DNA from 2 places in the Lysinibacillus sp. NPDC093692 genome. Region 2 is predicted to be linked to the other one. Evidence: riboswitches for the same ligand, from Rfam matches in the RefSeq annotation. Region 2 holds a riboswitch; the other holds the start of a gene.

Region 1 (4,203 bases), on a different contig from region 2:
GGCCTATGAAGGCTTAAAGCATTACCGCAATCTACAACAAACAGAAGGCACTAAAACCATTGATAATATAGAATTTCAGTGGTTTATGAATGGACAAGGGATATGTGTAAGTTTTCAAAATATGCGGGAATTACGTAAAAAATGTATACAACTGACAGGTGAAGTTGATGAATGAGCGAGGCTACACATTATTAGAAGCGATGTTTCAATTAGTTGTTTTTGTGCTTATTGCCCATCTTGTTGTGTTTATTATGCTTTGGTTTGCTGAAATGAAAACAACGATGCTAACTGATGAGCAATCAAAGTGGGAGCTTTTTGTTTATGATTTGAATATGTATGTAAGTGATATTTCATCTTTTACAATTCGAAAGGATCAAAAGAGAATAACCTTCCAGGCCGCAGATACCATTCATAATATTGATTGTTACAGCAATATAATTCGTGATCAAGTAAATGGTGGTCATGTACCAATGCTAGTTGGTATTACTAAATGCCAGTTCCGATATGAAAAAGATATGTTAACAGTAGCTGTTGAACTTCCAAGTGGTAGTAAAAAGGAGCGAACTTTCTATGTTCCAGTTTTTGAAAAATGACAGAGGGGCTATTTTTTTAATCGCAATTGGATTATTATTTTTTGTAACTACTTTTGTCCTTACGTTTTGTACGTCTTATGAGATTCAGTTTCGAACATATGATGGCCTAGAAAAGCTCAATGTTCGAGCTACGATAAATTTATTAGGACAAATTTTGTCAGACAGTGTAGAATCGTAGTTATAAGAAGGTGATTCGAATGCGAAAAATATATTTGGTTGGTTTTATGGGCTCCGGGAAAAGTGCGTTAGGAAGACGTTTAAGCTATTTGTTAAAGATGCCCTATTACGATATGGATCATGAGATTGTTCGACAGCAGGGTATGACAATTCCGCAAATATTTGAAAAATACGGAGAAGCCCGTTTTCGGGAAATAGAAACAGAATTTTTGAAAAACTTCCGGGACGAAGCTTGTATTATTTCAACAGGTGGTGGAGTCGCAATTAATGCTGAAAATCGAAAAATAATGAGACGCAGTGGGCTCGTGTTTTTTTTAGATGCGACATTCGAAGATATATACAAACGAATACAGCATGATCCGAACAGACCGATTGTACAGAGCTCGACGAAAGAAGAGTTAGAGCAGCTGTATCATTACAGAAGAAAGTTCTATCGTGAAGTAGGACATATACAAGTGTTAACAGAGGGGCGAACAATCCGCCAAATTCTTGAGTATTTAGTATTCCAAGTTAAAAGGTTAAAAAGCGAACGTTGATGTATCGTTAATACTTAAATGTTCGTTTTTTAACATAAAATAAAAAATGATTGCCTTTTCAATGCAATTAATGTTAGGATATAGACAAAAGTTACTTAATGTTCATTGAATACTAAATAGTACCAAGTTGAAACTTGGGCGGATGATTGTACGGGGAGAGCACGTATAGACGTCACCGAAGGAGCAAATAGCAAAATGTTATGAATCTCTCAGGTAAAAGGACTCGTATAAGACGCAACTCTGGAGAGTGCTGTAGTACTACAGCCACCAAAGGGGAAAGCCGGCTGATTGGCATTGTATGTATGCGAGTCAGTCTGGTGTAACTTTCAGGTGCAAGGACAGAGAATCCCGAAAAGGGGTTCGTCTGTCTTTTTTTATGTCTAAATGTTTTACCTAATGTTGTTCGTTTTTCTTTATTTGGATGAACAAACAAGGGAAGCATGACTGTACAAAAAAACAGACGAACTACTATAAGTAAATATGTAACGAACAATAAGGGGGCAAAAACAATGACAGAATTAAAACGCACACCTCTATTTGAAGAATATGCAAAACATGGTGGTAAAACAATTGACTTCGGTGGATGGGAATTACCAGTGCAGTTCTCTTCTATTAAAGAAGAGCATGATGCAGTACGTAATCGTGCTGGCTTATTTGATGTATCACATATGGGTGAGATTTTAGTAACTGGACCTAATTCACTAGAGTTTTTACAAAATCTTTTGACAAATGATATTTCTAAGATTGCAGTAGGTCAAGCGCAATATAATGCAATGTGCTATGAAGATGGTGGTGTTGTCGATGATTTATTAACGTATAAATTAGCAGACAATCATTATTTATTATGCGTGAACGCGGCAAATATTGAAAAAGATTATGATTGGATGATGGAAAATCAACATCAATATGATGTAACGATAGACAACCAATCAGAGGCTTATGCACAAATTGCCCTTCAAGGTCCATTAGCAGAAGAAGTTCTTCAAACATTAACAGATACTGATTTACAAACGATTAAATACTTCCGTTTCCAAGCAGATGTTGAAGTTGCTGGTCATAAAGCATTAGTATCTCGTAGCGGTTACACAGGAGAAGATGGCTTTGAACTATATGGCTCTCCAGAAGATATTAAAGCATTATGGGGTAAAATCTTAGAGGCTGGAAAAGACAAAGGTGTAGTTCCTGCAGGTTTAGGCTGCCGTGATACACTTCGTTTTGAAGCAGGTCTTCCATTATACGGGCAAGAGCTATCAGCGACAATTTCACCTCTTGAGGCTGGTATTGGTTTTGCTGTGAAGTTAAATAAAGAGGGCTTTAATGGTCATGAGGCATTAGTGGCACAAAAAGAAAATGGGCTGTCACGCAAAATTGTGGGTATTGAAATGATTGATAAAGGAATTCCTCGCCATGGCTACAAAGTGTTGAAGGATGGTAAGGAAATCGGTGAAGTGACAACAGGTACACAACTTCCTTCTTCTAAACGAAATGTTGGTCACGCATTAATTGACAGTCAATTCGCAACTATCGGAACTGAATTGGAAATTGAAATTCGTGGTAAGCACTTAAAAGTAGTAACAGTTGAAACACCGTTTTACAAGCGTTCAAAATAAAAGTTGAAAAGAGGGACCTACATTTATGAAACATCGTTATTTACCAATGACGGAGCAAGATAAACAAGAAATGTTAGACGTAATCGGTGTATCCTCAGTTGATGCGTTATTTGAGGATATTCCAGAAAAAGTACGTTTTAAAGGCCTATATGATATTAAAGAAGCGAAATCTGAATCAGCTTTATTAAAAGAATTAACAGCAATGGCTGCGAAAAATAAAGATACAAATGCTAACGTATCGTTTTTAGGTGCAGGCGTATACAACCACTATAAACCGGTTATCGTGGACCATGTTATTTCTCGTTCAGAGTTTTACACAGCGTATACTCCATATCAACCAGAAATTTCACAAGGGGAATTACAAGCAATTTTTGAATTCCAAACGATGATCGCAGAGCTTACAGGCATGGATCTTGCAAACTCTTCTATGTACGATGGAGGAACAGCGTTAGCTGAAGCAGGTATGCTTGCAGCTGGCCATACACGCCGTAAGAAAATTTTAGTATCTGAAGCAGTTCACCCTGAGTATCGTGATGTCGTTGCTACATATGCATATGGTCAATCCATTGAAATTGTTACTGTTCCACAAAATGATGGTGTGACAGATGTAGAAGCTTTAAAGGAATTAATAGATGATAATACGGCAGCTGTTATTGCACAATATCCTAACTTCTTTGGTCAAATAGAGGACTTGCAAGTAATTGGCGATATTGCGCATGAGGCAAAAAGTTTATTTGTTGTCTCTTCGAATCCACTTGCACTAGGAATTTTAACACCACCTGGTAAGCTAGGTGCTGATATTTGTGTAGGGGATGCACAGGTTTTCGGTATTTCTGAAGCATTCGGTGGTCCACACTGTGGTTTCTTTGCAGTAACTACGAAGTTAATGCGTAAAGTTCCTGGTCGTCTTGTAGGTGAAACAGTTGATGGTGAAGGTCGTCGTGGTTATGTTTTAACATTACAAGCACGTGAACAACATATCCGTCGTGATAAAGCAACGTCTAATATTTGTTCGAACCAAGCACTTCTTGCACTTGCTGCTTCTGTAGCAATGACTGCTCTAGGTAAAGAAGGCGTTCGTGAAATGGCAATGCAAAACATTGCGAAAACACGCTATGCTAAAAATGCCTTTGAAGCGGCTGGTTTCACAGTAGCATTCCAAGGTGCACACTTTAACGAAATCGTTGTGAAGACAAATAAATGTGTGAAAGAAATTAATAAAGGCTTAATTGAAAAAGGTATCATCGGTGGCTATCCTTTAGGTCAAACATATGACTCTCTAAAAAA
Region 2 (4,203 bases):
GAATGAAGAGGTTTATCAATCTGAGTGGCAAACAGCAAATCGAAATCGGTCATTAGCCTATTATTTAATGGATTCTGGCTTTTTAGACTGTCCTGTAGAGGAAGCATTGGAGGTTTATTTAAAACAATGTGCGATTGAAGTAAATGTTTCAGATTTAGCAATGATTGGTTTAGTAATTGCCAATGATGGCTATCATCCTCTAACAAAAACACAACTTTTTCCTAAGCAAGTAGCAAAATTAGCAAAGGCATTGATGGTTACTTGTGGTATGTATAATGCTTCTGGTAAATTTGCTGCATTTATCGGGTTACCCGCTAAAAGTGGTGTTTCCGGAGCGATATTGGCGGCTGTACCAAGTCATGCAGGCTTAGATTCACCTTTTCCTGCTGGGAGCGGTATTGGCATATATGGACCAGCAATTGATGACATCGGGAACAGCGTAGCTGGCGTGAATTTACTTAAGCATATCGCTACCGAATGGAATATGAATATTTTTTAATCAATAAAAGAAAGATGACTTCAGTAAATGAAGTCATCTTTTTTACTTCTTTCCGCGGCTTTCTAAACATCCGCCAAGAAAATGCCGTTAATTTGTAATAAAAAAAGCCCTGAATAGCTTCACTTTGCTTAAAGTGTCACTATCCAGGACAATATAATTTAGCGTATTACTTTCTTTTTTTCTTATAAAGAATTAGCAGCAATATAAACCAAATTGGTGTCAATAGTAATGCCGTACGAGTTGCCTCTGAAATGAACATTACTACTAATAGAAATGCAAAGAAGGCAAGTACTAAATAGTTCACGAACGGTGTGAAAGGTGCCTTGAAAATTGATGCTTCATGAAGAGCACGATTTTTACGTTTATAGATGATATGAGAGATTAATATAATACTCCATACCCAGATAAAGCAAATGGCACTAATCGTTGTCACAACACTAAAGGCGTTTTCAGGCATTAATTTACTTAGTAATGCACCTACGGATACAACAATTGCAGATACAACAAGTGCGTTACTTGGTACACTGTTTTTATTGAGCTTTGCAAATGTTGGTGAAGCTTGCTTGTTGTTTCCAAGATTAAAGAGCATGCGGCTTGTAGAAAATAAACCACTATTACCAGCCGAGGCAGCAGATGTTAGAACGACAAAATTAATAATCCCTGCAGCAATTGGAATACCAGCTAGTGTAAATACTTGTACAAATGGACTACTAGAGGCAGACATTTCATGCCAAGGATTAATGCATAAAATAACAAATAGCGCCCCTACGTAGAATAATAAAATGCGTAATGGAATTTTGTTAATGGCAGAAGGAATATTCTTTTTAGGATCGGCCGTTTCAGCAGCGGAAACCCCTACTAGCTCGACACCAACAAAAGCGAAAACAACCATTTGGAATGCCATTAGGAACCCGTGTAGACCATTCGGGAATAACCCGCCATATGCCCAAAGATTTTCAACGGAAACTGTGCCAGCGCCTGTTTGAAAGCCTGTAAATATCATGAATAGTCCAATCACAATCAGTGCAACAATTGTAATGACTTTTATAAGTGCAAACCAAAATTCTAGTTCGCCAAATAGTTTTACAGTTAATAGATTCAACATTAGCAACAGGACTAAACAGCCAATTGCAGGCACCCATTGTGGAATGTCAAACCAATATTGTACATAAACGCCGACAGCAATAATATCTGCCATAGCGGTCATAATCCAGCAGAACCAGTATGTCCAACCGGTAATGTAACCTGCCCAAGGTCCTATGTATTCGGATGCAAAATCAGTAAATGATGTATAGCCAGCATTCGATAATAACAGTTCACCTAACGCCCGCATGACGAAAAATAAGGCAGTTCCGACAATTAGATAGGCGAAGATGATGGAAGGTCCTGCTAAAGCAATGGCTTTACCGGAGCCTAAAAATAAACCAGTACCGATTGTTCCGCCAATCGCAATGAGCTGCACATGGCGATTTTTTAATTCGCGTTTTAATTGTTGTTGTTGTTCCACGTTGCTCCCCCTCAAAGATACGTAAAAACTATGACTGGAAATAAAAAAGAGACTAGTAGTGACACTAGTCTCGTAAACGACAGAATAACAAATACCCATAGCGAATGTTGTATGTAAAAAAGAAAACATTCGTGTGGTATAGCTTTCATGATGAAAGTTAATATTACTCCTCTGTCCTTTTGCCTGAGATAGTGAACCCTTCGGCGACGCAAAATGCGCTCTCTCCAGAACTGCTCCTGCTATAGTTTTATCCATAGCATTCATAGCTTGTATTGTATGTCTTGATGACATTATTTTAAGATATTATACATCCTATCAGTGCTACCATAAATATTCAAGGGTAAATTTCTGTCTTTTTCAGAAAAAAAGAAGATTGGAGTTCGTCTAGGTAAAAATTACACGAAAAATAGTATTTTTAGACATACGTTAAAATAGGGATAATATTTAATGTTTGGTATAAAGGTTAAAAAAGGCGAGGGGCGAGTGAGGGAAGCAGCTAGAACTTTGATAAAGGAAGTTGAATGTGATGTGAGCAGTATATTGCCGCACGCGCTACTTTTTTCTGTTCAATAAGTTGTCAGACGTTAAACAATAAATATAATATAGTAGAAACTCAGAATTTTTTGCAAAAAGTAAACCATCTCATAGTCATTTGAGATGGTTTCTTCCTGTTTAAAACAAAGTGAGATAGGTATATATAAATAAATTACCTTAGATTTCGCGAGTATATTTATTTATAGTAGTCACTTATGCCTTAACGATTTTTTGAAATTATTTTTTAGACTTTATTTTACCTGTCCAAGTACGGAAGCCGCCTTGAAGTTGGTAAATTTGGTTGTAGCCACGTTTTTTAAGAAATAGAGCAGCACGTGCGCTACGGCCTGTATTTTGACAGTATAAATATACTGGTAAATCTGGGCGAATTTCTTTGTGACGTTGACGTAGAGTTGTTGAAGGAACATTACGTGCACCAAGAATGTGACCTGCATCAAATTCTTTTTGCTCACGTACGTCGATAAGCTGCGCTTTACGATAGCCCTCAATAAATTGTTCTTGTGTTAGGTTTGTTACGGCTTTTTTTAGTCGTAGGGCATTGATACCGATATATGCAATTACGACTACTAAAATAACACCGATTGTGATAAGTATGTTTAACAAAATGTCTTACCCCTTTCTATCTTCTTTATTATTATAAAAGATGCGCTAGCGATAGTCCAATGAGTTTGATAAAATTAATTAGATTGTGGCTAGAATTAATCTATCTATATGTATGGATGTTATTAGTGAAAGGTCACAGAATCATTCTACTCCATTTATAGATTTGGGTGGATGATACTTCAATAAAGAATAGAACTAAACGCAGAGTGTCAAAATTTTGAGAAACACTAATTTTTGGCTCATCACCATGAGTAGGATGGCATTTGCTAAAACGTATGCGATATATAGGTTGATTGGAGTGAAGGCAGGGCGACTCCTCGGGGATTAGCGATAGGGGAACGAAGGCTAAGAGCATCACATCCTGTGATAACGCCTTCGTGACCAACATCCTGTTGGCCCAAGCGGCTCATCGGTCGTCCCCAGAGAAAGAGCCCGGCCGGAACGGAAATCAACCACTCGCTATAGGGATGAGCCTTATTTTGTACACATTCGCAAAAGGTAAAGCCTCCGGCGGATGTCACGGAATCGAAAAGGATTTCTTTGTGCAAGCACAAAGCCGATTCCCGACGCATTTATGCCGAGGCATAAATGATTAATTGTAGGAGATGAAAATATGACAACTTGGTATTTTCTAAATTCAGGGAAATGTAGCCCATCTTTTAATATGGCATTAGACGAAGCATTACTTGATTGGCATAGTGAAGGTTTAATTCCACCGGTTATTCGTTTTTATGAGTGGGAGCCAGCAACTCTTTCGATTGGCTATTTTCAACAAGCGAAAAGAGATATCAATTTAGAGGCGGTGCGAGAACAAGGGCTAGGCTTTGTTCGTCGTCCAACAGGTGGTAGAGCCGTTTTACATGAACATGAATTGACATATAGTGTCATTGTTTCAGAAAGCTATCCAGATATGCCTGAATCAGTGACAGAGGCATATAGAGTGTTAAGTGAAGGGATATTGCAAGGGTTTCATAATCTAGGTATGGATGCTTATTTTAGTGTTCCTAATACTGAAGAACAAAGAGCGGACTTAAAGAAA

The links. A riboswitch is a leader RNA that binds a small molecule or an ion and turns the genes downstream of it on or off. The one in region 2 is predicted to bind glycine.
Region 1: it holds a riboswitch for glycine, as region 2 does, so the genes downstream of both, gcvT (glycine cleavage system aminomethyltransferase GcvT) here and ACQKN4_RS15640 (amino acid permease) in region 2, are expected to answer to the same signal.

Annotation. Positions count from the first base shown of each region.
Region 1 covers NZ_JBNNUW010000031.1:33,520-37,722, reverse strand. Annotated here, with positions in the region: gene ACQKN4_RS22825 (hypothetical protein) at 1-175, shown strand, start outside; gene comGF (competence type IV pilus minor pilin ComGF) at 168-593, shown strand; gene ACQKN4_RS22815 (hypothetical protein) at 583-771, shown strand; gene ACQKN4_RS22810 (shikimate kinase) at 791-1,306, shown strand; glycine riboswitch at 1,449-1,541, shown strand; gene gcvT (glycine cleavage system aminomethyltransferase GcvT) at 1,816-2,916, shown strand; gene gcvPA (aminomethyl-transferring glycine dehydrogenase subunit GcvPA) at 2,942-4,203, shown strand, end outside.
Region 2 covers NZ_JBNNUW010000014.1:74,259-78,461, forward strand. Annotated here, with positions in the region: gene ACQKN4_RS15635 (glutaminase) at 1-499, shown strand, start outside; gene ACQKN4_RS15640 (amino acid permease) at 666-2,006, opposite strand; glycine riboswitch at 2,168-2,244, opposite strand; gene ACQKN4_RS15645 (rhodanese-like domain-containing protein) at 2,778-3,164, opposite strand; gene ACQKN4_RS15650 (lipoate--protein ligase family protein) at 3,778-4,203, shown strand, end outside.